Regions from separate parts of the Kitasatospora sp. NPDC094015 genome, predicted to be linked through region 1. Evidence: riboswitches for the same ligand, from Rfam matches in the RefSeq annotation. Region 1 holds a riboswitch; each other region holds the start of a gene.
What was found. Region 1 has a riboswitch for cyclic di-AMP ahead of ABT014_RS04800 (transglycosylase family protein). Riboswitches for the same ligand answer to the same signal wherever they lie in the genome.

Region 1 (7,181 bases):
ACCTCGACTCGGGCCGGCGCACCGCCGGGCCGGCCTGCGACCCGCTCCGCGTGGTCGCCGTGGTCGCGGACGGCTCGGACGGCAGCCGCGAGGCCGCCGCCCTGGCCGACGGGCCGCGGTGACGGCGGACCGCCGTGAACTGTCCGACCTGGGGGCCGCCACCCGCGGCCCCCAGGTCGAGCAGCACGGCATCGACCCCATACCCGAGTCCGAACGGACCTCCACGCCGGGCGAGTTCGGCTGGATCTGGTCCTCCGCCCAGTTCTGCTTCGGCACCGTCGTGCTCGGCGCGCTGCCGGTCAGCTACGGCCTGGGCTGGTGGGCCGCCTGCACCGCGATCCTGGCCGGGGTCGCGGTGGGCACCCTGATGCTCCTGCCGCTGGTGCGCTTCGGCCTGCGCACCGGCCTGAACGACCCGATGGCCAGCGGCGCGCACTTCGGCGTCCGGGGCCGGACGCTCGGCAACCTGATCACCATCGTGGTGGCGATCGGCTTCTTCGCCATCTCGGTCTGGACCGGCGGCACCGCCGTCATGGTGGCGGCGCACCAGCTGATCGGCACCCCGGTCGGCCGCGGTCCGCTCGCCCTGGCGATGCCCGCCGCGGCGGTGGCGGTGGTCCTGGTCGCGGTGCTCGGGCACAACGCCCTGGTCCGCACCTACAAGGCCACCGCGGTCCTCGGCGGCCTGATGCTGCTCTTCCTGGTGGTGGTCCTGGCACCCGGGTTCGACCCCGGCTACCAGGGCGGGCAGCTGGCGCTCGGCAGTCAGGGCACCACCTGGCTGCTGGCCGCGACCGCCTCGGCGGCGGCGCCGCTCTCGTACGCCACCTTCCAGGGCGACTACAGCCGCTACATGAGCGGGCGCCGCGGCGACCGCCCGGTGCTGCTGTGGGCCGGCGGCAGCATGTTCCTCACCTGCGCGGTGGCGCTGCTGGTCGGCGCGTTCGTGACGACCTTCTTCGCCACCGACCCGCTGTGGCTGCAGGGCCTGACCGACGCCGTGCCGGGCTGGAGCGTCCCGGTGATCGTGGTGTTCGGCCTGGTGGGCACCCTCCCGCAGGGCGGCCTGTGCCTGTACGCGGCCGGGCTGTCCGTCAACTCGCTGTTCTGGCGCACCTCGCGGGCCACCGCGACGCTCGTGGTCGCGGTGCCCTCGATCCTGGCGCTCTACCTCGGCGCGGTGGTGTACGACGCGATGGACTCGATGTCCGCGTTCGTCTCGCTGGTGCTCACCGCGGTCGCGCCGTGGGCCGCCGTGCTGATCGCCGGGTACCTGCTGCACCGGGGCCGGTACCACCCGGCGGAGCTCGCGCCGGCCGACGCGCCGGCCGGCCGGTACTGGTACACCCGGGGGCTCAACCCCCGGGCGGTGGCGGCCTTCCTGGTCGGGGCCGTGCTCGGCGTGCTGTGGGTCAACAACCCGCTGTACGTCGGCCCGCTGGCCGAACTGACCGCGGGCGTGGACCTCAGCCTGCCGGTCTCCTTCGGGGCGGCGGCGCTCGTCTACACCCTGCTGTGCCTGCTCCGGCCGGAGCAGCGCCGCACGGACGGTGCGCCGGGCGCCCTCCCCGCCGGGCTCAGGCCGGCGGACCCGCCAGTGCCGGCCCCGAGGTCAGTGGAGCCGGCGCCCGGCGCTGGGCCGGTACGACCTCGCTGATCGCCTCGCCGACCAGCGCGAGCAGCTCGGCCAGCGGGTCGAGGTGGTCGGGCAGGTCGGCGAGCGCGACGATCCGCTCGCCGCCCGGCCCGGCCACCGCGAACAGGTCGATCGGACCGATGTGCTTGCGGGCGGTCTCCACCAGCGCGGCCACGTCGCTGGGCTGGCGGACGTCCGCGCTCACCCCGACCACCGGGCAGCCCGGCCGGTCCAGCTCGGTGGCCAGGTCCTCGGCCACCCCCGGGTGGAGATCCGCGATCAGGAGTCCGGCCGCGCCCGCGGCGCTGAACCGGCGGGCCAGGTCGGACCCCGATCCCCCGCCCAGCACCGCGATGACCACCACTGCCCCGGCTACTCGCATGGCCTGCTCCTCCTTCAGAGCGAAACCCCGTGGACCGCACCGCACAGCCGCCCACCGATGATTGTCGGAGGATCGTAGGCACGCAGCGACCCTCCGCAACAGGGATTACCCCTCAGGTGACCAGACTCACGCCCGCGCAGGCAAAGGTTACGGTCATGACATGCCGGAATCCGTCGAGTCCACCCAGCCGCAGCTCTTCACGTGGGAGTTCGCCGCCGATCCCTACCCCGCGTACGCCTGGCTGCGCGAGCACGCCCCCGTGCACCGCACCACGCTCCCCAGCGGGGTGGACGCCTGGCTGGTCACCCGGTACGCCGACGCCCGGCAGGCGCTGGCCGACGGCCGGCTCTCCAAGAACCCGGCGCACCACAGCGAGCAGGCGCACCGCAGCGGCCGGGTCGGCATCCCGGGGGAGCGCCAGGCCGACCTGATGACCCACCTGCTCAACATCGACCCGCCGGACCACACCCGGCTGCGCCGGCTGGTCTCCAAGGCCTTCACCCCGCGCCGGGTCGCCGAGTTCGAGCCCAGGGTGCAGCAGCTCACCGACCGGCTGATCGACGGCTTCGCGGCCCGCGGCTCGGCCGACCTGATCCACGAGTTCGCCTTCCCGCTCCCCATCTACGCGATCTGCGACCTGCTCGGCGTGCCCGCCGAGGACCAGGACGACTTCCGGGACTGGGCCGGCATGATGATCCGGCACGGCGGCGGCCCGCGCGGCGGGGTGGCCCGGGCGGTCAAGAAGATGCGCACGTACCTGCTGGAGCTGATCCACCGCAAGCGCGCCGACCTCGGCGACGACCTGATCTCCGGGCTGATCCGGGCCAGCGACCACGGCGAGCACCTGACCGAGAACGAGGCCGCCGCGATGGCCTTCATCCTGCTCTTCGCCGGCTTCGAGACCACCGTCAACCTGATCGGCAACGGCCTGTACGCGCTGCTCGGCCACCCCGAGCAGCGGGCCCTGCTCCAGGAGTCGGTCCACCGCGGCGAGCGCGCCCTGCTGGCCACCGCGGTGGAGGAGCTGCTGCGCTACGACGGGCCGGTGGAGCTGGCCACCTGGCGCTTCGCCACCCGGCCGCTGACCATCGGCGGGGTGGACATCCCGGTGGGCGACCCGGTGCTGGTGGTGCTGGCCGCGGCCGACCGCGACCCGGCCCGGTTCGCCGCCGAGAACACCCTCGACCTCGCCCGCCGGGACAACCCGCACCTCGGCTTCGGCCACGGCATCCACTACTGCATCGGCGCCCCGCTGGCCCGGCTGGAGGGGCAGCTCGCGATCGCCACCCTGCTCACCCGGCTGCCGGACCTCTCGCTCGCCGCGGACCCGGCCGAGCTGCGCTGGCGCGGCGGTCTGATCATGCGGGGTCTGCGCGAACTGCCGGTGGCCTTCACCCCGCGTCCCTGATCACCCGCCCGGACGCCCGGGGCCCGTTCTGACGGCGTGTCGAACGTGCGTGTCGCGCCGCCGTCCGAAACGTCATCAACCTGGACATACCTAGACGGTTGGTGAACGATCTGGCGATGTTCGTAATTTCCTCGTGATACCCACGATATGAGCTTGTGATTGACCGACAGATCTGCCTAACCTCCGTGCAGCCCGCAGCCGTGGGCCCCGGACCCGGTACGCCGAATCCTGTCCGCCGTGCCCGGGAAACCGACCAGACCAAGGACAGGGGCGGGGGACCCAGGTTTGTTGCCGTCCCCGACGGCTCGGGGTGAAGCCGCCGGCGGGCACAGGTCCTCCCTGTGACCCGCCGAGCGGCCGGGCCACCTCCCGGTCCGAACCCGACAGCTCACCTCGCAGGCGTTCGGAGAGGGAACCACATGCTCTTCACCGGTACGGTCTGTCACCGCCGCTGGACCCGGGCCGAGCAGGCCATCGTCGCCGGCGTCGCCGGCGCCGGGCTGGCGCTGCCGCTGCTCACCGCCGGCGTCGCCGCCGCCGCGCCCGTCTCCACCTGGGAGAAGGTCGCCCAGTGCGAGAGCGGCGGGAACTGGGGCATCAACACCGGGAACGGCTTCTACGGCGGCCTGCAGTTCACCCCCAGCACCTGGCGCTCCTTCGGCGGCACCCAGTACGCGGGCCAGGCCCACCAGGCCACCAAGGCGCAGCAGATCACCGTCGCCGAGCGGGTGCTGGCCGCACAGGGCCCGGGCGCCTGGCCGGTCTGCTCGCTCAGAGCCGGCCTCGCCAAGGGCGGTTCACCGGCCCGGGTGGACGCCGACGGTCCCGGTCGGGACGAGGCGCCGGGCCGCTCCGGCGCGAACGGCTCGAACGGCGGGAACAGCGCGAACGGCTCGCGCGGACCGCGCGACGCCGAGGCGCAGGCCGCCCCCGAGCCGGCCGCCGCGCCGTCGGGCGAGGGCTCGTACACCGTCTCGCCGGGGGACACCCTGTCGGCGATCGCCGAGGCGCAGCGCGTCGAGGGCGGGTGGGAGCGGCTCTACCAGGCCAACCGCTCGGTGGTCGGCACCGACCCGGACCTGATCGAGCCGGGCCAGGTGCTCCACCTCGGCTGATCCGGCGGCCCGCGCGCCGGGCCGGTCCGGCGGCCGCCCCCGGGACCGGCCTGGTTTGCGGGCATTCAGGTGAACTACCGGCGAGTAGCCGGGTCACACGGTGAGACGGAGCCGAGGTCTGCGCGGCCGGGCAGCCGGGTGCGGTTAGGCTCTGGTCGTAACGACAACACATCCCGCTTCCGCAAGGAGATGCCTCGTGCCGTCCATTGATGTCGTCGTAGCCCGTGAGATTCTCGACTCGCGCGGTAACCCCACGGTCGAGGTCGAGGTCGGGCTCGACGACGGCAGCACGGGCCGTGCCGCCGTCCCGTCCGGCGCCTCCACCGGTGCCTTCGAGGCCCTCGAGCTGCGCGACGGCGACAAGAACCGCTACTTCGGCAAGGGCGTCGAGAAGGCCGTACTGGCCGTCATCGAGCAGATCGGCCCGGAGCTGGTCGGCTACGACGCCACCGAGCAGCGCCTGATCGACCAGGCCATGCTCGACCTGGACGCCACCCCGGACAAGTCCTCGCTGGGCGCCAACGCGATCCTCGGCGTCTCCCTCGCCGTCGCGCACGCCGCCTCCGAGGCCTCCGACCTGCCGCTGTTCCGCTACCTCGGCGGTCCCAACGCGCACGTGCTGCCCGTCCCGATGATGAACATCCTCAACGGCGGCTCGCACGCGGACTCCAACGTGGACATCCAGGAGTTCATGATCGCTCCGATCGGTGCGGAGTCCTTCTCCGAGGCCGTCCGCTGGGGCGTCGAGGTCTACCACACGCTCAAGGGCGTGCTGAAGGAGCGCGGCCTGTCCACCGGCCTCGGCGACGAGGGCGGTTTCGCGCCGAACCTGGACTCCAACCGCGAGGCGCTCGACCTCATCACCGAGGCGATCAAGAAGGCCGGCTACACCCCGGGCAAGGACGTCGCCCTGGCCCTGGACGTCGCCGCCTCCGAGTTCCACCAGGACGGCACCTACCAGTTCGAGGGCAAGGCGATCTCCTCCGCCGAGCTCATCGACTACTACGCCGAGCTGGTCGCCGCCTACCCGCTGGTCTCCATCGAGGACCCGCTGGACGAGTCGGACTGGGACGGCTGGAAGGCCATGACCGAGCGCCTCGGCGACAAGGTCCAGCTGGTCGGTGACGACCTGTTCGTCACCAACCCGGAGCGCCTGCGCCGCGGCATCGAGTCCGGCACCGCCAACGCGCTGCTGGTCAAGGTCAACCAGATCGGCTCGCTGACCGAGACCCTGGACGCCGTCGAGCTGGCCCAGCGCAACGGCTACCGCTGCATGATGTCGCACCGCTCGGGCGAGACCGAGGACGTCACCATCGCCGACCTCGCCGTCGCCACCAACTGCGGCCAGATCAAGACCGGCGCCCCGGCCCGCTCCGAGCGCGTCGCCAAGTACAACCAGCTGCTGCGCATCGAGGAGATCCTCGACGACGCCGCCGAGTACGCGGGCCGCGGGGCGTTCCCCCGCTTCCGCGCCGCCGAGTGAGCAGCCGCTAGGCAGCTGAGCGACAAGACCGGCTGACACACGGCCGGTGCACCTGGGCCCCGGTCCTCACCCCGTAGGGTGGGGGCCGGGGCACCAGTGTTCGCAGGAGGGGTACGAGATGGCCAGGTGGAGGATTCCGGGGCTGGCGGCACGGCCGCGGTTCACCAGCCGGGCCACCGTCCTCGTGCTCGTCCTGTGCTCGCTGGTGGCGATACTCGCCTACCCCGCGCGGCAGTTCATCGCGCAGCGCGCCGAGCTCGCCGAGCAGCGGGCCCGCGCCGAGCAGGTCCGCCAGCAGGTCGACCAGCTCACCCGCGACCGGGCCCGCTGGCAGGACCCGGAGTACGTGAAGGCGCAGGCCCGCGAACGGCTGCACTACGCGCTGCCGGGCGAGACGCCGTTCGTGTCGGTGGACCCGTCGCCCTCGGCGACCGTCAGGTCGTCCTCGACCGGTGCGGCGCCCGCCGCCCAGACGCAGGCCGGCAAGCCGTGGTACGCCGGTTTCTGGGAGTCGGTCGACCTGGCCGACGCCGCCCCGCCGCCGGCCGCGCCCGTCGCCGAAGCACACCCCCTCACCCCCGCCCCTCACTGAAGACAGACCGCTGATGACCACTGAGCACACCCCCGTCGCCGACTCCGACGTCGCCGCCATCGCGGCCCAGCTCGGCCGCGTTCCGCGCGGCCTGCGCGGGGTCGCCCACCGCTGCCCGTGCGGCAACCCGGACGTCGTGGAGACCGCGCCCCGGCTGCCGGACGGCACGCCGTTCCCGACCCTGTACTACCTGACCTGCCCCAAGGCGGCCTCGCTGATCGGCACCCTGGAGGCGGACGGGGTGATGAAGGACCAGACGGCGCGGCTGGCCGAGGACCCGGAGCTGGCCGCCGACTACCGCACGGCGCACGAGGACTACATCGCGCGCCGGGACGCCATCGAGGTGCTGGAGGGCTTCCCGAGCGCGGGCGGCATGCCGGACCGGGTGAAGTGCCTGCACGTGCTGGTCGGCCACTCGCTGGCGGCCGGCCCCGGCGTCAACCCGCTGGGCGACGAGGCGATCGGCATGCTGGAGGACTGGTGGGCCAAGGGCCCCTGCGTCTCCCCGGCCGAGGTCGAGGCGAGCGCCGCCCGGGTCGCCGAGCAGCGGGCGGCCGCGCAGGAC
Region 2 (7,181 bases), on a different contig from region 1:
GACCGCGAACGCGCGGCCGAGGTGGCCGCGGACGGTGTCCTGCGGGTGTCCGGGTCCCGGGCGGCGGGCGCCGCGCTGGGCGGGGACGAGCCCGGTGGCGGTCCGGTCGCTCGGCACGGTCTGGGTCATCTGTCCACGTCCTCCGTGATGCCGGTGCCGCGCCGTCGTCGGACGGGCGCGGACCGGCCGGTTCCCCCCGAGCCGCAGGAGACGTTCGGGTACCAGCCAGTGTCACCCGGGGACTGTGACGGAACGGTCTCGAAACTCACCCGAACCTATACCGGCGACCGGTCGTCCGAGGTCAAGGGCCGGTCAACTCCGGTCAGGCGTAGGCGGAGGAGGGCAGCCGGGGCGGGGAGGGGCCCGGGGCCGGGCAGCACGAGGGCCACCCGGTGGCCCGGGTGGCCCGTGCGGAGGGCGGCCCCGATGGAGCGGGCCCTCGTGGAGTGCGGGTGCGGTGCGGCGGATCAGGCGGGGAGCTGCCCCGGCAGGGCGTTCAGGCCGTCCAGGTCGGGGCTGCCGCCGGAGACCGTGCCGAGCAGGTCGACCGGGACGTCGGGGGCGGTGACGGCGTCGGGCGTCAGGCCGCGGTCGCCCGCGGGGGCCGCGTGGGCGCTCGGAGCGGTCAAGGAGGCCACCACACCGACGGCGAGGGAGGCGACGGCGAGCATGCTGCGCTTCTTCATACCCTGTCCAACGCCGGCCGGGACCGGCAGGACACGGGTGGACGTCAGCTCGGCGCCGGCCAGGTGCGCAGCCCTTCGGTCAGCACCCCGGTCAGCCGCTGCCGGGTGACCGTCAGGTCCTCCGCGAGCCGGAAGCCCCCGCCGGTGGTCAGCGAGGCGAAGCCGTGCGCCACCGCCCGGACGGTCCGGGTCGCGTGCACCGCCTCCGACCCGGTCAGCCCGTAGCCGCGCAGCACCGCCATGATCACCTCGACCAGCCGCCCGCCGGCCGCCGCCAGCTCCGCATCGGCCGGGCTGGGGGACTGCGGCAGCGCCGCGTACCGCTCCGGGTGCTGCAAGGCGTACTCCAGGTACGCCGACAGCAGCGCCGCCACCGCCTCGTCCGTGCTGAGGCCGAGCACCGCGGCGGTGAGCCGGTCGGCCAGCTCCTCGGTGACCCGCAGGGCGATCAGACGCCGCAGTTCGGCCAGACCGCCGGGGACGTGCTTGTAGAGCGAGGGGGTGGCGACCTTGGCGCGGGCTGCCACGGCGGCGAGGGTGAGCGCCTCGCCGCCCTGCTCGTCGAGCAGGGCCACGGCGTGGTCCACGACCGCCGCGGGGGTGAGTCCGACGCGCGGCATCAGGCGACCTCGTCCAGGAAGGGGAGCAGGGCATCGGCGGTGGCCTGCGGGAACTCCGCCATCGGGTAGTGGCCGGCGCCGTCGATCATCACCCTACGGGCCTTCAGCGCGGCGGCCTGCCGGTCGGCGACCAGCTCGGGCTTCGGGAAGTCGGGGTCCTTGGCGCCCATCAGCACCAGCGCCGGGCAGCGGACGGCGGCCGTCCAGCCGACCGGGGCCGAGTCGCCCCCGACGTACCCGCGCACGGCCTCCCGGCGGCCCGGCTCGCGCAGCATCGCGACCAGACCGGCCCGGTACGCGTCGAAGTCGGCGGGGCGGGCGGTCGGGAAGTAGAGCTTCTGCGCCGCGCCCCAGAGCGCGGGGAAGTGCAGCACGGCGCTGCCGAGCGTCCTGACCAGGGCGCGCTGGAAGGCGTTCGGCGGCAGGTTCTCGACGAAGGCGTCGATCAGCACGATCCCGGCCACCCGCTCCGGGCGGTCGCCGGCCACCTTGACCACGGTGGCGCCGGTGTAGGAGTTGCCCACCAGGACGGCGCGCTCGATGCCCAGGTGGTCGAGGAGGGCGAGCACGTCGCCGGCGATCGCGGCCGGGGAGTGGTCGGTGAAGCCGGTGGAGGACTCGCCGAGGCCGCGCAGGTCCATGGTGATCACCCGGTGGCCGGCGGCGGTGAGCAGCGGGCGCAGGTGGCGGTAGGAGGCGCGCTTGTCGAGCATGCCGGGCAGCAGGACGACGGGGTGGCCGGTGGCGGCGGTGGTGGCGCCGTCGGCCGAGTCGTCGAAGGCGATCCGGCCGCCGGCCACGGGGACGTACCGGGTGCTGATGGTGCTGTTCATCGCTGCCTCCTGGGCTCCTCGACGGGTGGCCGGCCGGTCCGGCGAGCCCCTGTAGCCATTAAGCTACGGCTAATAGCCTTAGCCGTCAAGGGGGCGCGCCGGGCCTGGGGTAGCGTGCGAGCGGATCGCAAGTCCCGAGAGCCCGTTCGAGCGGCAGGAGCCGTCGTGCCCTTCATCAACGTCAAGCAGCTGGCCGGCCGCAGCGAGGAGCAGACCGCGGAGATCGTCCGCGCGCTCACCGAGGCCTACGCGGGCGTCACCGGCGTGGACCCGGAGAAGATCTGGGTCGCGGTCGAGGAGATCCCGGCCACGCACTGGTCCATCGCCGGCGAGACCTTCGCCGAGAAGAAGGCGAAGGCCGCCGCCGACGCGCAGTAGGCGTCCGCGCCCCGGCCGGCGGGCGGGGGTCAGGCTCCCTCCACCCGGAACGGGTCGTGCTCGGCGAGCAGCTTGTCCAGCCGGGCCTGGTCCACCCGGCTGGTCAGCTCGTCCGCCTCCTGCCGGTCCCGGATCACCTTGGCCAGCGTGAAGGCCGAGGTGATCTCGTAGAGCAGGCCGACCGCGAGGAATCCCCGCATCCAGGAATTGACCGGGAGGTAGGCGATCCCGATCGCGAGGGCCGAGGTGGCGAGGGCGAAGGAGAGGACGGCCTGCGCGTAGTAGGCGGCCGTGGTTCTGGTCTGCATCTTTGCGCTCATGCCGGAAGGGTCTCCAACTCCCCTGCCGGGCACATGAGTACGGATACTCATCCGGCCGGACACCGTCCGTCACCACCGGGCCCGCCGATCCGCGCGGGCGGTCCCTGGTGTCCCGGTGGGCTGCCAAAGTCTCGGCCGAGGCGCTTGGAATCATGGGGCTCATAGGATTAACTTTCGATAACGCAGCGCGGTACGCAACGCCGTACCCAGACGGCACCGCGCGCCATCGCTCAATCCGCGGGCACGCCTTCACCGGCGGGCCCGGGGAGCCGGGGAACCACGTTCCTTGGGGTGAATCGGCCGGGCCCGAAACCCGGCCGTAGGAGACCTTCCTGCTCCGAACCCGTCAGCTAACCCGGTCGGCGAGAAGGAAGGAAAGGAGCACGCCGCAGTGGCGTCGACGCACCCGCTCCAGGCCCCGGCCGCCGGCACCCAGCTGCTCGACCACCCGGTCGACCAGCACCTCCCGGTGGACCACGGCGGCGAGGCCTCCCGGCACCGGATGCCCCGTCAGGCCCGCAGCGGAGCCCCGCTGCTCGGCGTCACCGCGATGACCGCCGCCCTCGGCGCCACCGGCTTCGCCTCCGCCGCCCAGGCCCACGCCGCCCCGGCCCCGGCCGTCTTCGCTGCCGACGCGGCCGCCGACCGGACGGACGGCTCCGCCACCGCGGCCGACCCGGGCCTGGCCCTCGCCGCCCGGATCCAGCAGCAGGCCGACGGCCAGGGCACCTCCGTCGAGGAGAGCGCCCGGCTCGCCGCCGCCCAGGAGGCCGAGGCCAAGCGCGCCGCCCAGCAGGCCGCGCCGGCTCCCGTCGCGCCGGCCCCCGCCGTCCAGGGCGGCACCGCGCCCACCCTGCCGGTCACCGGCTACACGCTCGGCGCGGCGCACCCCGGGCAGACCGGCTCGCTCTGGTCCCACCTGCACACCGGCCTCGACTTCACCGCCCCGGCCGGCACCCCGGTCGGCGCCGTGGCCGCCGGCACCGTGAGCTCGGCCGGCTGGTCGGGCGCCTACGGGTACCGGGTCATCCAGACGCTGCCGGACGGCACCGAGCTCTGGTACTGCCACCTCGCCGGGATCGCCACGACCGGCGGCGCGGTCGCCCCCGGCACCCTGCTCGGCGCGGTCGGCGCCACCGGCAACGTCACCTCCCCGCACCTGCACCTGGAGGTCCGCCCCGGCGGCGGCGCCCCGGTCGACCCGCTCGGCTGGCTCCGGGCGCACGGTCTCCAGCCCTAGAGTTCAGGACGCCGCCCCGGGGCCGAACGGCTCCGGGCCGTCGTGCCCGTCGAACGCGTCCGGCCCGTCCGGCCCGTCGTACTCCCCCTGCTCGTCCGCGTCCCGCGCGGCCAGGTACGCCTCGATCTCCTCGGTGCCCGGCTCCGGTGCCAGGTCCGGGTACTCCTCGACCAGCAGGGCCGGCAGCCCGGGTACCGTCCAGTGCCCGTACAGCTCCAGCGCCTCGACCACGACCGCCGCCTCGAACCCCTCGAAATCGCCGGCCAGCTCGGTCGGCATCGGGCGGCCGAGCGCCGTCAGTTCGGCCAGGTTCCGGTAGCTGCGCTGCATCAGGCCCTGCTCCAGCAGCAGCCGCGCGCCGTCCGTGGCCATCCCGATCATCAGCAGCCGGGTCGGCCCCCAGCCGCCGTCCCGGTCCTCCGGCTCCAGCCCCGGCACCGCCGCGTACGCCGCCAGCCGGTCCGGTTCCGGCAGCTCGCGGAAGGCGTCCAGCCAGGCCCGCACCGCGTCCAGGTCCGCGGTGTCCACGCCGTCCGCCCGCAGCAGCAGCGCGTACAGCCGGGGCCAGGTCACCAGGTCGGAGCGCCGGAGCAGCCCGCAGAGCACCTCGCCCTGCCACTCGGCCTCCTCCCGCAGCCGCGCGTACCGCTTCGCGTTCAGCCGCCGCGCGCCCCGCTGGTGCTCGATCAGCGCCAGCACCGCCGCCCCGTACCCGGCCGGGTCCCCGGCGGGCTGCACGTACAGGTACAGCCGCTCGTACAGCAGTTGCTCCAGCAGCGCCGAGGTCAGCTCGGGGAAGCCGTCGTGCATCCGGGCGCCGCTCAGCTCCAGCAGGGCCAGCACCGTCCGCAGCGCGTCCTCGGGCACCGGGGCGCCGTCGCCGCCGTCCACGGCCGCGAGCAGGTCGGCGGCCCGGGTGGGCGGGATGAGCGGCAGGTCTTCGTCGTTCACGGGCACGTTCACGGACAAACCGTAGCCGGTGGCCGCCGGCCCGGCCGCCCCGGTGCGAACGCCCGTGCGGGGGTGGGGAGAACCCCACCCCGGATCCGGCAGCGGACCGGATACCCCGCCGAACCGGACTGCGGCAGATTGGAGGACGTGAGCACGGACGACTTCAAGGGGTACGAGATGACTGCCGGCACCACCCCGTACGGCTACCGCGACACGCACCGTCCGGCGTTCTGGAAGGCGCCGTTCAGCGCCACCACCTACCGCGAGGTGGGCTTCGTGCTCACCGGACTCCCGATCGCGCTGGTCGGCTTCGTCCTCGTCGTCACGCTCTTCTCGGTCGGCCTCGCCCTCGCGGTCACCGCCGTCGGCCTGCCGGTGCTGGCCCTGCTGCTGGTCGGCGCGCGCGGGCTGGGCGCCCTGGACCGCGAGCGCACCCGCACCCTGCTGGCCACCGAGGTCACCGCCCCCGCGCCGGTGCGGCCCACCCGCCAGGGCTTCTGGGGCGCGGTCACCGCCCGGCTGGCCGACCCGGCCGGCTGGCGGGCCGCCCTCTACCAGGTGCTGATGTTCCCCTGGGCGGTCGCCAGCTTCGTGATCACCGTGGTGTTCCTGGTGGTCGGCTGGGTGGTCGCGCTCTACCCGCTCTACCACTGGGTCTTCAAGCGCTACCTGGACTGGCCGGGCTACCGGCTCTTCGAGTACACCGGCAGCAAGGGCGACTACCACACGTACTACATCACCTCGCCGCTCCAGATCGCCGGGGTCTCGCTGATCGGCATCGTCCTGGTGCTGCTCACCCCGAAGATCGTCCACGGGCTGGCCGCCGTGCACCGGCTGGCCGTGCGCGGCCTGCTCGGCGCCCGCTGACCCCGCTCGGCGCGGGCTGATCCCGCCGGGCCGGGCCCGGAGCCCTGCCCGGCGCCGTTCGGCGGCCCCCGGCGGGCGGCCAGGCCCGGCCCGTGATCGGCTGGAACGGCCCGCTCGCCCGAGCCAGGAGCCCGCCGCCATGTCCGTACTGGTCACCTCCCGCCCGCTGGACGAGTACTGCGGACTGTTCGGCCTCACCCGCGCCGAACTGGGCGCCGTCCCCGGCCCGGTGCTGGACTGCCCGGGCGGCGCCGCCGGCCTGGTCGCCGAGGCCCGCACGCTCGGCTGCCGGGCGATCGCGGCCGACCCCGGCTACGCCGTACCGCCGCGGGAACTGGCCGCCCGGGCCCGCGCCGGACGGGAGGTGATGGCCGCCGCGATCGCGGCCGACCCGGCGCGCCACCTGCCCCGGCACCTCCGGGCGGAGCGCTACCTGCGCAGCTGGGACCGGGCCCGCCGGCTGTTCGCCGCCGACGCGGCCGCCCACCCGGAGCGCTACGTGGCCGCCGCCCTCCCGCAACTCCCCTTCGCGGACGGTACTTTCGCGCTCACGCTGAGCAGCTACCTGCTGTTCGCCTACCCCGACCTGTTCGAGCCGCGGCAGCAGCTGGCCGCACTGCTCGAACTGGTCCGGGTCACCGACCCGGCCGGCGAGGTGCGGATCCACCCGCTGCACGACGGCACCGGCACCCGCTACCCGTGGCTGGACGAGCTGCGCGCCGAGCTCGGCCGGCGCCAGGTCGCCAGCGAGGTGCGGCGCTACGGGCGTCCGACCGGTCACCGGGTGCTGGTGCTGCGGGCGGCGGACCACCGCCGCCGGGCCGCCCGGACCGGCGCCGGCGCCCCCGGGCTCAGCGCGGGCCGGGAACCGAGGGATCCGGCCCGGACGGGCCCGCGGCGGGGGGATCGGCCGGCGCGGTGACCGGCGCTGCGGTGACGGGCGGCGTGGTGACCGGCGCTGCGGTGACCGGCAGCGCGGTGACGGCCGGAGCGGCCGGCAGCCGCTTCAGCAGGTCCTCCGCCACCGAGCGGCGCCGCGAGTACGGCGGCACGGTGCGGGAGTTGTTCATCTTGTAGCGCACGGCCTCGCCCAGCGCGGCGCGCTGCTCCGCGGTCAGGTCGGGCAGGTCGATCGCGGCCCGGGCCGCCAGCAGCGCCTGGAGCAGTTCGAAGGCCGACAGGTGGCGGTCGATCGCGGTCACGATCAGGTCCAGGTTGCGGGCGTCCGGGGCGCCCTGCAGCAGGGCCAGCGCCTGCACCCGCAACCCCTCCGCCCCGGTCTCGAA
Region 3 (7,181 bases), on a different contig from region 1:
CGAGCGCGATCTCCTGCTGGGTGGCCGCCTTGCGCCGCTCGGTGAGCGACGGGCGCGGATCGGTGCCGGACACGGGAGGCTCCCTGGTCGCCGGGGGGGCGCGGAACTGCGGACCGGGTCAGTTTACGGCAGCGGAGGCCGAGGTGGCTCGTCGTGCGTAGGTGGCACGACGTGCCATTCGGGCGTACCGTGCAGAGGAAAGCACTCGCACCACCCCGTAGGGAGACCACCATGAACCGCTTCGAAGGCCGCCGCGTCCTGATCACCGGCGCCGGCTCCGGCTCCGGCATCGGACAGGCCACCGCCCGCCGGATCCTGGCCGAGGGTGGCGCCGTCGTCGCCGCCGACGTGGTCGAGCAGGGCCTCGCCGCCACCCGCGCGCTGGCCGAGGCCGACGGCACCGCCGACCGGCTGGTCACCGCCGTGCTCGACATCGCGGACGAGGAGGCGGTACGCGCCGGGGTCGCCGACGCGGTCGCCACCCTCGGTGGCCTGGACGCGCTGGTCAACGCGGCCGGCATCCTGCGCTCCTCGCACACCGCGCAGACCACCCTGGAGTTCTGGAACCGCCTCCTGGCCGTCAACCTCACCGGCACCTTCCTGGTCACCCGCGAGGCGCTGCCCGCCCTGCTGGCCACCGGCCGGGGCGTGGTGGTCAACTTCAGCTCCACCTCCGCGACCTTCGCGCACCCGTACATGGCGGCGTACGCGGCCACCAAGGGCGGCATCCAGTCCTTCACCCACGCGATCGCGATCGAGTACGCGAAGCAGGGGCTGCGCGCGGTGTGCGTCGCCCCCGGGTCGATCGCCAGCGGGATGACCAGCAACCCCGGTCTGCCGGCCGACGCCGATCTGTCGCTGCTCGGCAAGCTCGCGCCCGCACTCGGCCAGGGCTTCGCCGGCCCGGAGACGGTGGCCGGCGTGATCGCGATGCTGGCCTCGGACGACGGCGCCTTCGTCACCGGCACCGAGCTCCGGATCGACGGCGGCACCCACGCCTGAGCGCCCGCAGCCCGGCCGGCCGGGAAGCCCGCCCCCGCCGGGAGCCCCCCGGGAAGCCCGCCCGGCCCCGGGGCGGGCGGCCCGAACGGGTGACCGCACCCGCACCGCCCGCTCGGCCTCCCGGGAGCCGCCCAGGGCCGGACCGATGATGGGACCGACTGATGATCGTTCAGCGGTACGGAGGTCGGGCCCATGCGGGTACGTGCAGTCCAGCTCGGGCGTATCGCCTTCGGCCTGCTGGCGGCGGTGGCGCTGGGCGTCCAGGGGTATCACGCGGTCGGTGAGGGGTCGCCGCTCACCGACTTCTTCAGCTACTTCACCGTCCTCAGCAACCTCCTCGCCCTGCTGGTGCTGATCACCGGCGGTGTGCTCGGCCTGCGCGGCCGCCCGGGCGTGCCGGACGAGATCCGCGGCGCCGTGGTGCTCTACCTGGCCATCACCGGACTGATCTACGGCCTGCTGCTGTCCGGCTACGGTCTCGGCCTGCTGCTGCCGTGGGTGAACGACATCGTCCACCGGGTGATGCCGGTGGTCCTGCTCGCCGACTGGCTGCTGGTGCCGCCGGCCGCCCGGCTCGGCCGCACCACGGTGCTGAAGTGGCTGGTGTTCCCGCTCGTGTACCTGGTGTACACGCTGATCCGCGGGTCGCTGGTGCGGTGGTACCCGTACCCGTTCGTCGACCCGGGGCTGCCGGGCGGCTACGGCCGGGTGGCCGGCGCCTGCACGCTGCTGCTGGCGCTGTTCGTGGCGGTGGCCGCCGCGCTGGTCTGGCTCGGCAACCGGTTCCGCGCCCGCCGCACCCCCCGGGGTCGGCACGCCAGGAGCACGCCCGAGCCGGCCGGCGACCCCGGCTGAGCCGGCCGACCGATCGCACCCCCCCGCACCCCCCCGTACCGGCGCGAACCGAGGGAGCACCACCGCATGGGGCTGACCAGCCACAAGGTGCTGGCGATCGCCGTCCTGGCGGCCCTGCTGGTGGCCGCCGCGACGGTGCGCGGCTGGCCCCGGCTGGCCGCCCCCGGCCCGCGCGCGGTGGCCGGGCGGATCGCGGCGCTGCTGGCCACCCAGCTGGCGCTGCTGCTCGCGCTCGGGCTGGCCGCGAACGACTGGTTCTCCTTCTACGGCAGCTGGGACGACCTGCTCGGCACCGCGCCGGGCGGACCGGTCACGGTGACCACCGGAGCCCCGGGCGACGGGCTGCGGGTGCTCGGCCGCGAGCCGGTGCGCGGCGGCGGCGCGGTCGGCCGGGAGCCCGCCGCCTCCGGCGAGATCCAGGCGGTACGGATCACCGGCCCGCGCTCGGGGCTGAGCACCGACGGGTACGTCTACCTGCCGCCGCAGTACTTCCGGCCCGAGTACGCCGGCCGCCGCTTCCCCGCCGTCCTGGTGATGACGGGCTTCCCCGGGGACGCCCGGAACCTGATCACCCGGCTGAACTACCCCGGCGCGGCGCTGCGGCTCAACCTGGCCGGGCGGATGCCGCCCACCGTGCTGGTGCTGCTGCGGCCGTCCCCCGCGATGCCCGCCGACACCGAGTGCGAGGACGCCCCGGGCGGGGCCCGGGCCGAGACCTACCTGGCCCGCGACGTGCCGGCCGCGGTCGCGGCCGGCTTCCGGATCTCGCCCGACCCGCGCTCCTGGGCGGTGATGGGCAACTCGACCGGCGGCTACTGCGCGCTGAAGCTCGCCATGCGCCACCCCGAGGTCTTCCCGAGCGCCGTCGCGCTCTCCGGCTACTACCGGGCCGCCGAGGACGCCACCACCGGCGACCTGTTCGGCGGCAGCCCGCGCCGCCGGGAGGAGGCCGACCTGCTGTGGCGGCTGGGGCACCTGCCGCCGCCCGGCATCGCGGTGCTGCTGGCCGGGGCCGAACGCGGTGACGGCGACTACCTCGCGGACACCCGGGCGTTCGCCGCCGCGGTGCGGGCCCCGATGTCGCTGGCCACCGCCACGGTGCCGGAGGGCGGCCACAACTTCCGGACCTGGGGACTGCTGCTGCCGGCCGCGCTGGAGTGGCTGGCCGGGCGCCTGCGGGTCAGCTGAGCGGCCGGAGCTTCCCGGTGTGCAGCTCGCCGAACCGGCCACCCTCGCCCTCGTACGTCCAGAAGACGCGGACGGTCAGCGCGTTCAGGTCCATCACGTGGCTCACGGTGATGCCGCTCTGCTCCGTCCAGCTGACGAAGTAGACCTGCGGGCCCACCTCGGCGACGTGCAGCCGCACGTCCTCCCACTGCCCGGCCGACTCGCCGAGGCCCTCCCAGCGCAGCCGCGTCCCGTCGGCGGAGTAGGAGTTGCGGAAGGAGGCGCCGTTGTCGACGTCGAACAGGTAGGTACGTCCGGCGAAGCCAGGCAGGGGCGCGGTCATCTCAGGGGTGATCCTCTGATCGGTCGGCGGCGGGTGCGGCCGGGCCCCGGCCGCACCCCAAACCTAGCGGACGCGCGGTCGCCGCAGACCGGTCCGCCGGTGAACCGCTGCCCTACGGAGAGTTCCCGGCGGGCGCCGGTGTGAGGGACGTCTCGTTGTCCGTGTGCGATCCGTCTGCCTAGCCTGCACGGGATGCCCGGCTGGGCAGACCCGCCGTCGGGACGCCTAGTCCTGTCCACCCGAGGGCGGTCACTCGAGCACCGTCATGGACAGGAGCGGGGGAACCAGGTACGTGCCGTGCCCCGCTCCGCCCAGGAGCGGTCCGCGCGGCTTGGGGTGAAGCCGCACCACAGGCGGCCGGGCAGCCTCGTGCCCGAACCCGACAGCTCACCTCGCAGGCGTCGCAGAGGAAATCCCCCATGCGACTTTCCCCCACCCCCGCCCGCCTCGGCCTGCTCGCGGGCGCCACCGTGCTGGCCGGCATCCCGCTGGTCGGCCAGGCCCAGGCGGCCGGCCCCACGGTCACCCAGGACCGCCTCGGCCCGACGGCGATGGCCGCCGGCACCGCCGCCAAGGCCGGCCTCACGCTGCACTCCTCCGGCTGCTTCACCGCCAAGACCGTCGGCGTCGGCGTCCGCGACGCGGCCGGCCACAACCTCGACTTCCCGGGCAACGCGGCCAACGTGCAGATCTGCCCGGGCGGCACCACCTTCACCAGCGCCGCCCGCACCCTGCCGGCCGGCACCTACACCGAGTTCGGCTTCTGGCAGGACTCCGCGAACGCCTGGCACAACCTGCCCGCGCAGACCCTGACGGTGGCCGCGGCCGGCACCGGCACGCCGACCCCGGCTCCCACCCCGACGCCCACGCCGACGCCCACGCCGACCCCGACGCCGACCCCCACCCCCGGCACCGGCGCGCCGGTCGCGGGCAAGGCGCTGACCTGGTCGGACGAGTTCGACAGCCTGTCCAAGACCCGCTGGACCACCGACCGCAGCAGCTCCTACCGCTACGGCACCCACAACCCGGACGACAACAAGCTGGACTGGCTGAGCCCGAGCGGCGTCAGCGTCTCCGGCGGGCAGGCCACCTTCACCGCCAAGCCGGGCGCCAACAAGCTGGAGAACGGCAAGCAGGCCTGGGACACCGGCCTGCTCACCACCGAGTACTCCGCCGAGGGCTTCCAGGTGAAGACCGGCGACTACGCCGAGACCCGGGTCAAGCTGCCCGCCGGCACCGGCGCCTGGCCGGCGCTGTGGACCTGGAAGAACGGCAACGGGGAGATCGACTCCTTCGAGTACCACCCCGACAACCCGAACCTGCTGGAGCTGACCAACCACGTCAAGTCCGGCTCCAAGTACGTCACCGACGCGAACGCGATCGGCAAGGACAAGTGGGTCACCATCGGCACCTACTACGGCGCCGACTCGGTCGACTGGTACGTCAACGGCACCAAGGTCTTCTCCGACAACACCGGGGTCGGCACCAACTGGTCCGCGTACCTGATCCTCAACCTGTCGCTGAGCGCCGGCCAGTACCACCCCGCGCCCACCGGCACCGCGCCGATCACCTTCGCCGCGGACTACGTCCGGGTCTACCGCTGACCCTCACGCCGGCACGCTCAGCGTGAACGGCGTGCCGTCGTCCGCCGGGTGGCGGTCGTCGGCGCCGGACACCAGCAGGTGCCCCTCGGCCCGTGTGCCGGGGGGCACCTCGCGTGCCACCCGGACCGGCGCCAGGACGGTCGCGCTGCGCCCGGCGCCCAGGCCTGCGGGGAAGGTGCACCGCAGCAGGTGCCCGGCGCCGGAGGTGGTGCAGGAGTCGGGGAAGAACGGCCCCTCGAAGGTGAACCCGGCCGGCAGCTCGGCCAGCACGGTGAAGCCCGCGGCGGTCCGGTCCGGCCCGCCGTTGGCGACGAAGCCGTGCAGGGTGGTGGTGCCGCCCGGCGCGGCCGGGTCCGGGTCCAGCCGGACCACCCGCAGGTCCGAGCCGCCGGGGGCGGCCCCGACCGCCGGGCCGGCCGCTCCGCCGACCGCCAGCAGCGCCGCCGCCACCGCACCCGCCGTCCGCGCCGCCGCGCGCGCCGTCACCCGCCTGGCCACCTCGGACCTCCCACCGCTCGCCGTACGGACCGATACTCACGGTAGCGAGCCGAGTGGGACGAGCCGAGGAGGCACGGGTGTCGGAGCGGGTGCTGAGCGAGGTCAGCGGACGGATCGCCGCGGACCGGGAGGGCGGGTTCGTGGCGTCGTACCGGGCCCTGGTCACCGGGGAGCTGCCGGAGGGGCTGCTGCGCACCGAACTGCTGCGCGGGCCGGACCGGCACTGGCGGGTGCAGAGCCTGTGGCGGGACATGGCCGCGCTGGAGGCGGTGCGGGCGGACCCGCGGATGGCCGCCGCCCCCCGGCTGTTCCGCGAGGCCGGCACCGAACCCGACCTGGCCGTCTTCCTGCTCACGGCGGACGCTTCCGGCACCGGCTGAGCCAGGCCCGCGGCAGGCCGAGCCCGGTCACGCACCGGGTGGGCTCAGGGGGCGAGCACCTGGCCCAGCCGGAGGGCGATCTGGCGCATCACCGGGACCAGCGCGGCACTGCCCGCCGCCGCCTCCAGCGCCCGGATCCGGGCCTCCGGGCCGGACACCGAGAGCGCGGTCGGGGTCGGTGCGCCGGGCACCGCGACCGCGATGCAGCGCACGCCGATCTCCTGCTCCTGGTCGTCCACCACGTAGCCGACCTCGCGGGCGTGCGCCAGCTGCGCGAGCAGCTCCTGAGGGTCCGTCACGGTGTACGGGGTGTGCGCCTGGAGCGGCTGCGGGCCGAGCAGCGCCCGGGTCTCCTCCTCGGGCAGCTGGGCCAGCAGCGCCTTGCCCACGCCGGTGCAGTGCGGCTGCACCCGGCGGCCGACCTCGGTGAACATCCGCATCGAGCGGCGGGACTGCACCTGGCCGACGTAGACCACCTCGCCGCCCTCCAGCACCGCCAGGTTGGCGGTCTCGCCGGTGGCCTCCATCAGCTCGGCCAGGTAGGGGCGGGCCCAGCTGCCGAGCAGCCGGCCGGAGGTCTCGCCGAGCCGGATCAGCCGCGGGCCGAGGGTGTAGCGGCGGGCGGTGTCCTGGCGGACATATCCCTGCTGGACGAGGGTACGGATCAGCCGGTGGATGGTGGGCATCGGCAGGCCGGAGGTGGTCGACAGCTCGCTCAGGGTCGCGATGCCGCCGGAGTCGGCAAGCGCTTCCAGCAGTTGGAAGGCGCGCTCGACCGACTGCACGCCACCGGCGGCGCGTTCGGTGCCTGTCGGTGCTGCGGCGGGGGTGCTGGCCACCGGCGTTCCCTTCACTGTGGGAGGAGGAGTAGAGTCCCAGCGATCTAGCTCAACAAACCGTTGAAATTCTGTATCGCGGAAACTACTCTCCACCCTACAGAACGAAACCCGCCGGTAGGCGGGTTCGGATCTGGGAAGTTCCCATTGGAGCTCCCCACGCTTTCACAACCGTCCAAGGAGTGTCCTGCCCATGGGTGCAGATCAGGGACCCGCCCCCAGTCTTCGACCGGAGGAGCCCGCAGGCGTCGTCGCCGCGGCCCCGGTCGTCACGGTCGCCGGTCCGCGGGTGTCCCGCGCCGAGGAGGTGCTCACCCCGGAGGCGGTCGCCTTCGTGGTCGGCCTCCACCGCGCCTTCGAAGGTCGCCGGCAGGAGCTCCTGGCCCGACGAAAGACCCGACGGGCGGAGATCGCCCGGGCCGGGACGCTGGATTTCCTGCCGGAGACCGCCGAGGTCCGGGCCGGGGACTGGCAGGTGGCTCCCGCCCCCCGCGCG
Region 4 (7,181 bases), on a different contig from region 1:
CGACGAAGCCGTGCTGCTCACCGCGGAGACCTGCGCCGACCAGGTCACCGGCGTGTGGCGGTGCTGGCGCCGGGCCCTGTTCGCGGACGAGCCGGACCGCCGCGTCTACCTGGTGCAGGCCGAACACCCCGACGACGCCCCGCTGCTGGCCGGTACCTTCCACGAGGCGCTGACGGCGGTCGGCGACGACCGGGCGGGCGTCGAGGTGATCGCGATCGGCGCCGAGGCGACCGGGTACCAGCGGCTGGCCCTGGACCGCTCGCTGCTGCTGTGGGCGGCGGCGGCCACCGACGGGCCGGAGTTCGAGGTCGCCCGCGTCTTCGACCACGCCGACCCGGAGCTCGGCCCCGGCTTCCGCCCCGACCACCCGCTGCTCCCCGAGGGCCCCGACCGCGACCGGGTGCTCGCCCACCTGGCCGCCGGCCGCCCGCTGCTCAGCACCACCGCCCGGATGCCCGACCCGCTGGACCCGACGGCCGGCGAGGTGGTCCCGAGCGGCTTCCGCACCGACGGCCACTGGATCTGGACCGAGGCCGTCGGCTACTTCCTCACCCGCCACGGCCTGGCTCCCGACCCGGCCCTGCTCGCCCACATCCGCACCCACACCGCCCCGCCCCCGGACGACACCACCGTCACCCGCGCCCTCGACTTCCTGCTCCACCCCGAGGCGGCGTAGCCCGTACCCGCGCGGGTGGCCGGAGGAACGCTGGACGGGTACGGGTGCGTACCCGTACCCTCGGGCGTACACCGGAAGGAGCATCCGATGGCCGACGCCAACGTGCGCATCCCCGCCGAGGCCCGCGACCGCCTCGCCGAGGTCGCCGCCGCCGAGCACCTCTCGCTGCGCGCCTATCTGGCCCGCCTCGCCGAGACGGTCCTCACCCCCGCCGAGCGCGCCGAGCGGGCCGAGCAGGCCCGCCGGAAGCTCCAGGCGTGGAACGGGTACGACCCCTCCGCCACCCGGACCGAGGAGCTGGACGCCGAGCTCGACCGGCGCCTGGCCGAGGCGGACGGCCGGTGACCGAACTCCACGTGGTCCTGGACGAGACCGCGATGGTCGCCGCCGGCCGCGGCAACCCCCTCGCCTCCCGCCTCATCCACCGGGCCCACGCCGAGAACGGCTGGCACCTCTACGCCCCCGCCTGCGCGCTCGTGGAGGCCGACCGCGCGCGCCCCGGCACCGCCGAGCACCTCGCCGCGCTGCCCGCCGTCATCGTCCTCGAACTCGACCTCGCCGCCGCCCTGGCGGTCGCGGCAGGGACCACCTGGGGACGGGACCACTGCCGGTACGCGGCGACACCCACCCCCGAACGGCCGGACGGCGCCCTGATCGCCACCGTCGACCCGGGCCGCTGGAAGGACGAGCCGGTCCGGCTCATCGATCTCACTGCCTGACCGAGGGCGACTCCCGCCTACCCCCAGGAGCCCGCGGTGCCGGTGGTACCCGTGCTGCGGCCGGTCTCCGTGCCACGCGTCTCCGTGCTGCGGCGGGTGGGCGCCGGGATCGGGCCGAGGTCGGGGTCGGAGCTGGTGCGGGTGGTCGGGGCGGCGGCCGTGACGGGTGCGTCCTGGGGAGCGCGGCGGGGCGCCTCGGTGCCGAGCGCCTCCAGGCGGACCACGAAGTTGCGGACACTGGTGTCGTGCGGGTGCTGCGGCCACCGGACGTCCTTGGCGTGCACCACCCGGCTGCGCCGGCCGCCGTGCGAGGAGAGCGGTCCGGGCACCACCTTCACGTCCGGCCGCCAGCCGAGGCCCGGGTAGAGGTGCTCCAGGACCAGCTCCCAGGAGTCCTCCCGGACGTCGAGGAACTCCCCGACCCGGCCCGCCACCACCTGGCTGCCGTACGGCGTCCGCACCACCGCCCGCTGTTCGAAGTCGGCGTCCTTGCCGACCACGGTGATCCGCCACGGGCCGTCGAATCGCAGCATGGGTGTCCTCCTGGGCTTGCGGTCCGGGCGCACGACCGCGCCCGTCCAGGAGTACGGGCCGCCGGGTCGCGGCGGTTCGCCACGTCCCGACGGCCCGTCCGGGTCGTCCGCTCAGTTGCCGTGCCGGCCCTTGCGCCGGGCGGCGACCAGCACCCCGACGCCGACCAGCACCGCGCCGCCGCCGACGGCCGCGATCAGACCGCCGTTGCTGCCGCCGCCGGTCTCGGCCAGCTTCGGCTTGTCGGGCGTGGCGGACCCGCTCGGGGTCGGCGTGCCGGAGGTCGGCGTGGACGGCGAGGCGGCCGGGACGGACGCGCTGGGCGACGGGGTGCCGCTCGGCGGCGGGGTGGGCCTGCCGCTCGGCGGCACCGACGGGCTCGGCGGGGTGGACGGCGGGGTGCAGAGCGGCACGTCGGCGATCTTCTTGTCGACGTGGGTGTCCGCCAGCGTGTAGCGCCAGGTGTCGCCCTTGCCGGTGTAGCCGACGGTCAGCTTGACGGTGCCGTGGGCGTCCACGGTGCCGGTGTACTTCTCGTCGCTGCCCTGGCGGGCGAAGGTGTAGTCGCCCTTGGCCTTGTAGTTGTTGCCGAGCACGACCTGGACGTGGGTCTCGTCGGTCCGGCAGCCGACGGTCAGCGCGGCGTCGCTCGGGTGCCAGGCGAACGCGGTGCCGGAGCCCGCCGCGGCGAGCGCGGCGACCGCGCAGCCCACGACGACAGCGGATCGGACCTGCTTCATGTACGCATCTCCTTCAGGTCCCGGGAGGCGGGACGGAGTTCTCCGGGATTCGGTGGACCGGATTCGATGGACCAGCACGGGCCGCCGCCCCACCCCGGCCGGTCCTGCCGACCGGGCGCAGCGACACGTCAACCCGTCCTACGGCTGCGCCCGGTCGCCGGGTTCAGCCGCGGGGCCCGCCGGGGGCCGGCCGCACCGTGGCCTGCGTCACGCCGGTCGGCGCCGGTCCGCACCCTGCCGGTCGCCCCTGGTGGACGGTGCGACGGCGAACCTCCGGTGCCGCCCCGGGGTGCTTCCGGCACGCCCGCGAGCGCAGGTCAGGAGGGTCTCGGCCACCAAGGCACAAGTAATTCGTGATGATTGTGTGATGCTCAGTATGCAGGCTTGTTATTGAGGCGTTGATCCCTCTAATCTCCGGTTCAGTCCGCTGCTGCGGACTCCCGGTGACACGGCACGCCCAACCCTGCCCACCGCGTGACCGGGACGACCGAAAGACCCTGGGCAGGGGCGGGGGACCCAGGTTCTTTCGCCGATCCCCCTCGGCTTGGGGTGAAGCCGCGCAGCGCGCGGCCGGGCCACCTCCCGGTCCGAACCCGACAGCTCACCTCGCAGGCGTGCGGAGAGGGATATCTGATGGTCTTTTCGGGCTCCGGTCGTCACCGTCGTCCCACCCAGACCGATCGCGCCGTCGCGGCCGCCGGTGTGGCGGGGGTCGGGCTGGCCCTGCCGCTGCTGACCGCGACCGGGGCGCACGCCGCCACGCCGGACACCTGGCAGGCGGTCGCGCAGTGCGAGACGGGCGGGAACTGGACGGTCGACCCGGGCACCGGGCGCTACGGCGGCCTCGGGCTCACCCTGCGGACCTGGGTGGCGTACGGCGGCGACGAGTTCGCGGCGCAGCCCGACCACGCCACCCCGCAGGAGCAGATCACCGTCGCGGAGCGACTGCTCGCCGGGCACGGCCCGAGCCTGTGGCCCACCTGCGGCCCGGCCGCCGGCCTGCCGGCCGCGCAGACCCCGGCGCCCACCAGCACGCCCGAGCCCACGCCGGCCCCGAGCACCTCGGCACCGGTCCGCGGCGACGGCGGCGTGGTCCCGCAGTTCCCGCTGCCGTACCTGACCTCGCAGCCCTCCGTCCCGACCGAGGGCAACGGCACCACCGCCCCGGTCCCGCCGGCCGGCCAGGACCAGCCCGCCGGCCGGCCCGGCACCCAGCCGTCCGGCCAGCCGAGCACGCTGCCGGGCACGCCGACCGGCCAGCCCACCGGCGACCCGACGGCCACCACGCCGGTCACCACCCCGGACCCGACCGCGACCGTCCCCGGCACGCCGGTCAGCCCCTCGCCGTCCGGCACCCCGACCACCGGCGACCTGCCCGTGCCGGGCGCCACCGGCACCACCGCGCCGACCACCGGCCTGCCGGTCGACCCCGCCACCACCCCCGCCCCGACGACGGCCGCCACGCCCGACCCGGCCGCCACGACCCCGGTCGCCGCCACCACCCCGGCGCCCGCCACCACCTACACGGTGGCCCCCGGCGACACCCTCTCCACCATCTCCAACAGCCTGACCCTGGGCGGCTGGCAGCACCTGTACGACAACAACTCCCCGACGGTCGGCGGCAACCCGGACCTGATCCACCCCGGCCAGGTGCTCACCCTCCCCTGAGCCGTCCGGACTTCCGGGCGGGGCCGGCACCGGCCCCGCCCGGAAGCGTGACGGGCGGCCCTGGCAGACTGCCGCCGGCGGCCCGTACCGGACGATCAGCACCCGAGGTTCCATGCAGCACCTGCTCACCGGCTTCACGCCGATCTGGGTGCTCACCGCGGTCGGGTACCTGGTCGCCCGCACCGGGCTGCTCGGCCCGCAGGCGGAGGCGGTGCTCGGCCGGTTCGTCTTCCACGTGGCCATGCCCGCCGCGCTGTTCACGATGCTCGCCGGGGCCCGGCTGGACACCTTCGCCACCGGCGCGATGCTGGCCTTCGCCGCCGGCACGGTGCTCGCCACCGGACTGGGCGCGCTGGCCGCACGCCGGCTGTTCGACCGCCGGCCGGCCGACCAGGCGATCAGCGGCATGGCCGCCGGGTACGTCAACTCGGCCAACCTGGGCATCCCGGTGGCCCTCCAGGTGCTCGGTGACGCCTCGTTCGTCGCGCAGATCCTGCTGTTCCAGGTGCTGCTGGTCTCCCCGGTGATCCTCGCGCTGCTGGACGTGGGCACCGCGCGGGGCGCCCACGGCGGCCGGCTGCTCGCGCTGGCGATGCTGCCGCTGCGCAACCCGATCATCCTGGCCTCCGCCCTGGGCGCGCTGCTCTCCGCCGCCGGCTGGACCCTGCCCACCGCCCTCGCCCGCCCCGGCGAACTGCTCGGCGCGGCCGCCGTACCGACCGCCCTGGTCACGCTCGGCATGTCGCTGCACGGCCACCGCGACCCCACCACCGCCGGGCGCCGCGCGGAGGTCGGCGTCACGGTCCTGCTCAAGACCCTGGTCCAGCCCCTGGCCGCACTCGCCGTCGGCGTCCTGCTGCTCCACCTGCCCCGGCCGCAACTGCTCGCGGTGGTGCTCTGCTCCGCCCTGCCCACCGCCCAGAACGCCTTCGTCTACGCCCGCGAGTACGGCCTCAGCACCACCCTGGCCCGCGACTCGGTACTCACCTCCACCCTCGTCTCGATGGCCACCCTCTCCCTGGTCTACTGGACCCTCGGCCCGACCAACTGAGGACCCCGCGCAGGTGCCGGAGCCGGTCGCGACACCGCGGGGTCGTTGCCGGTCGAACGACGGTTGTCGGACGATGATCTGATCCCCCGTGCGAGGAACCGGGAGGATGCCGCCAAGGCGTTGGGAGTTGAAGCACCTGTGCTGTGGCCGAAAGCAGTCAGCGATGTCCTGAAGACCGGTCCGGACCGGGAGATCGTCCGCAGTTACCCGTACCGCTCGGCCTGTCCGTCGTCCGTGTGGGGCGAGCTGATCGCGGGCGCGAGGCGCGATCTGCTGTTCGCCGGATACACGAACTACTTCCTGTGGCTCGAACAGCCGAACCTGGTCGAGACACTCCGCCGCAAGGCAGCAGCGGGTTGCCGGGTCCGGTTCCTCCTGGGTGACCCGGACGGCGCTGTCACCCATCAGCGCGAGGCCGTCGAGGACGTGGCACTCACCGTCTCCACCCGCATCCGGATCACCCTGGAGCAGCTGAGGCGGCTCGCTCCCGTGGAGGGCCTGGAGGCCCGGTTCAGCACTCCCGAGGACGCGATGAACCACGTGGGTCTGTCCGTCTTCCGGTTCGACGACAACGCCCTGGTGACTCCGCACCTGGCGCGGCTGGTCGGACACGATTCCCCCCTCCTGCACCTGCGGGGCACGGGCGAAGGCGGGATGTGGTCCCGCTTCACCGACCACGCCGAGGAACTCTGGGAGCGTGGCACCCCGGCGCTCTGAACGACCTCCCGACCGTGATCGTGGGCGCAGGTCCACCCGACGGCCCATCCGGCTCGCCCTTGGGGCAGTCTTGACGTAAGCATGACATTGACGCACCATCATGCTGGCGCGCGCCGCAGTTCCTCCCCCGTTCCGTCCCCCTACGGACCCCCACTGGAGGACAGTCATGCGACTGCCCCGCCGAGGGATGCCCGCCGCGGCCACCGCCGTGCTGCTGGCTCTCGCCCTCGCATCCCCCCTCAGCCCCCAGGCCGCCGCCCGTCCGGCCGGCCCCGGCTCCGCCGCCGTCCCGGCCGACGGCGCCCGGCAGTACCTCGTCCAGGGCCCGGCCACCGTGGCCGAGCGCACCGCGATCGCCGCCACCGGCGCCTCGGTGGACGCGGTCCGCACCGACTCGGTGGTGGTCACCGCCGACCCGGCCGAGGCCGCCCGGCTGCGCGCGCTCGGCTGGGCGCCCACCCCGCTGCCCGGACCGCAGGACGGCACGCCGGACTCCGCGCAGCAGGCCCCGGGCGCGGTCACCGACTTCCCGTCCGCCGACTCCGGCTACCACACCTACGCCGAGGCGACCGCCGACATCGACGCCGTGGTCGCCGCCCACCCCGACATCATGAGCAAGCGGGTGATCGGCACCTCGTACGAGGGCCGGGCGATCGTCGCCGTCAAGATCAGCGACAACGTCGGCACCGACGAGAACGAGCCGGAGGTGCTGTTCACCGCCCACCAGCACGCCCGCGAGCACCTCACCGTCGAGATGGCGCTCTACCTGCTGCACGAGTTCGGCGACAAGTACGCCACCGACAGCCGGATCGCGGGCGCCGTCAACAGCCGCGAGATCTGGGTGGTGCCGGACCTCAACCCGGACGGCGGCGAGTACGACATCGCCACCGGCCGCTACCGCAGCTGGCGCAAGGACCGGCAGCCCAACTCCGGCACCAGCAGCGCCGGCACCGACCTGAACCGGAACTGGAACTTCAAGTGGGGCTGCTGCGGCGGCTCCTCCGGCTCCGCCTCCAGCGAGACCTACCGGGGCAGCGCCCCGGAGTCGGCCAAGGAGACCAAGGTGGTCGCCGACTTCG

Region 2: another riboswitch for cyclic di-AMP. It lies ahead of ABT014_RS07905 (M23 family metallopeptidase); the one in region 1 lies ahead of ABT014_RS04800 (transglycosylase family protein).
Region 3: another riboswitch for cyclic di-AMP. It lies ahead of ABT014_RS00775 (glycoside hydrolase family 16 protein); the one in region 1 lies ahead of ABT014_RS04800 (transglycosylase family protein).
Region 4: another riboswitch for cyclic di-AMP. It lies ahead of ABT014_RS14760 (transglycosylase family protein); the one in region 1 lies ahead of ABT014_RS04800 (transglycosylase family protein).

Annotation. Positions count from the first base shown of each region.
Region 1 is NZ_JBEOUL010000003.1:107,871-115,051, reverse strand. It holds gene ABT014_RS04820 (Rieske (2Fe-2S) protein) at 1-122, shown strand, start outside; gene ABT014_RS04815 (purine-cytosine permease family protein) at 119-1,657, shown strand; gene ABT014_RS04810 (SDR family NAD(P)-dependent oxidoreductase) at 1,578-2,018, opposite strand; gene ABT014_RS04805 (cytochrome P450 family protein) at 2,179-3,426, shown strand; cyclic di-AMP (ydaO/yuaA leader) riboswitch at 3,650-3,844, shown strand; partial or broken gene ABT014_RS04800 (transglycosylase family protein) at 3,846-4,535, shown strand; gene eno (phosphopyruvate hydratase) at 4,738-6,024, shown strand; gene ABT014_RS04790 (FtsB family cell division protein) at 6,143-6,616, shown strand; gene ABT014_RS04785 (DUF501 domain-containing protein) at 6,630-7,181, shown strand, end outside.
Region 2 is NZ_JBEOUL010000004.1:359,587-366,767, forward strand. It holds gene ABT014_RS07875 (hypothetical protein) at 1-129, opposite strand, end outside; gene ABT014_RS07880 (hypothetical protein) at 468-686, opposite strand; gene ABT014_RS07885 (TetR/AcrR family transcriptional regulator) at 731-1,306, opposite strand; gene ABT014_RS07890 (alpha/beta fold hydrolase) at 1,306-2,139, opposite strand; gene ABT014_RS07895 (tautomerase family protein) at 2,305-2,517, shown strand; gene ABT014_RS07900 (YiaA/YiaB family inner membrane protein) at 2,547-2,837, opposite strand; cyclic di-AMP (ydaO/yuaA leader) riboswitch at 3,072-3,216, shown strand; gene ABT014_RS07905 (M23 family metallopeptidase) at 3,229-4,077, shown strand; gene ABT014_RS07910 (hypothetical protein) at 4,081-5,040, opposite strand; gene ABT014_RS07915 (sensor domain-containing protein) at 5,176-5,895, shown strand; gene ABT014_RS07920 (hypothetical protein) at 6,035-6,817, shown strand; gene ABT014_RS07925 (hypothetical protein) at 6,747-7,181, opposite strand, start outside.
Region 3 is NZ_JBEOUL010000001.1:171,941-179,121, reverse strand. It holds gene ABT014_RS00800 (TetR/AcrR family transcriptional regulator) at 1-73, opposite strand, end outside; gene ABT014_RS00795 (SDR family NAD(P)-dependent oxidoreductase) at 232-1,002, shown strand; gene ABT014_RS00790 (Pr6Pr family membrane protein) at 1,195-1,857, shown strand; gene ABT014_RS00785 (alpha/beta hydrolase) at 1,924-3,045, shown strand; gene ABT014_RS00780 (phenolic acid decarboxylase) at 3,038-3,367, opposite strand; cyclic di-AMP (ydaO/yuaA leader) riboswitch at 3,616-3,783, shown strand; gene ABT014_RS00775 (glycoside hydrolase family 16 protein) at 3,787-4,971, shown strand; gene ABT014_RS00770 (hypothetical protein) at 4,975-5,457, opposite strand; gene ABT014_RS00765 (antibiotic biosynthesis monooxygenase) at 5,547-5,849, shown strand; gene ABT014_RS00760 (IclR family transcriptional regulator) at 5,894-6,688, opposite strand; gene aceB (malate synthase A) at 6,879-7,181, shown strand, end outside.
Region 4 is NZ_JBEOUL010000009.1:224,163-231,343, reverse strand. It holds gene ABT014_RS14785 (hypothetical protein) at 1-676, shown strand, start outside; gene ABT014_RS14780 (hypothetical protein) at 764-1,021, shown strand; gene ABT014_RS14775 (hypothetical protein) at 1,054-1,395, shown strand; gene ABT014_RS14770 (hypothetical protein) at 1,413-1,928, opposite strand; gene ABT014_RS14765 (LPXTG cell wall anchor domain-containing protein) at 2,040-2,666, opposite strand; cyclic di-AMP (ydaO/yuaA leader) riboswitch at 3,142-3,295, shown strand; gene ABT014_RS14760 (transglycosylase family protein) at 3,300-4,334, shown strand; gene ABT014_RS14755 (AEC family transporter) at 4,447-5,385, shown strand; gene ABT014_RS14750 (XRE family transcriptional regulator) at 5,524-6,102, shown strand; gene ABT014_RS14745 (M14 family metallopeptidase) at 6,269-7,181, shown strand, end outside.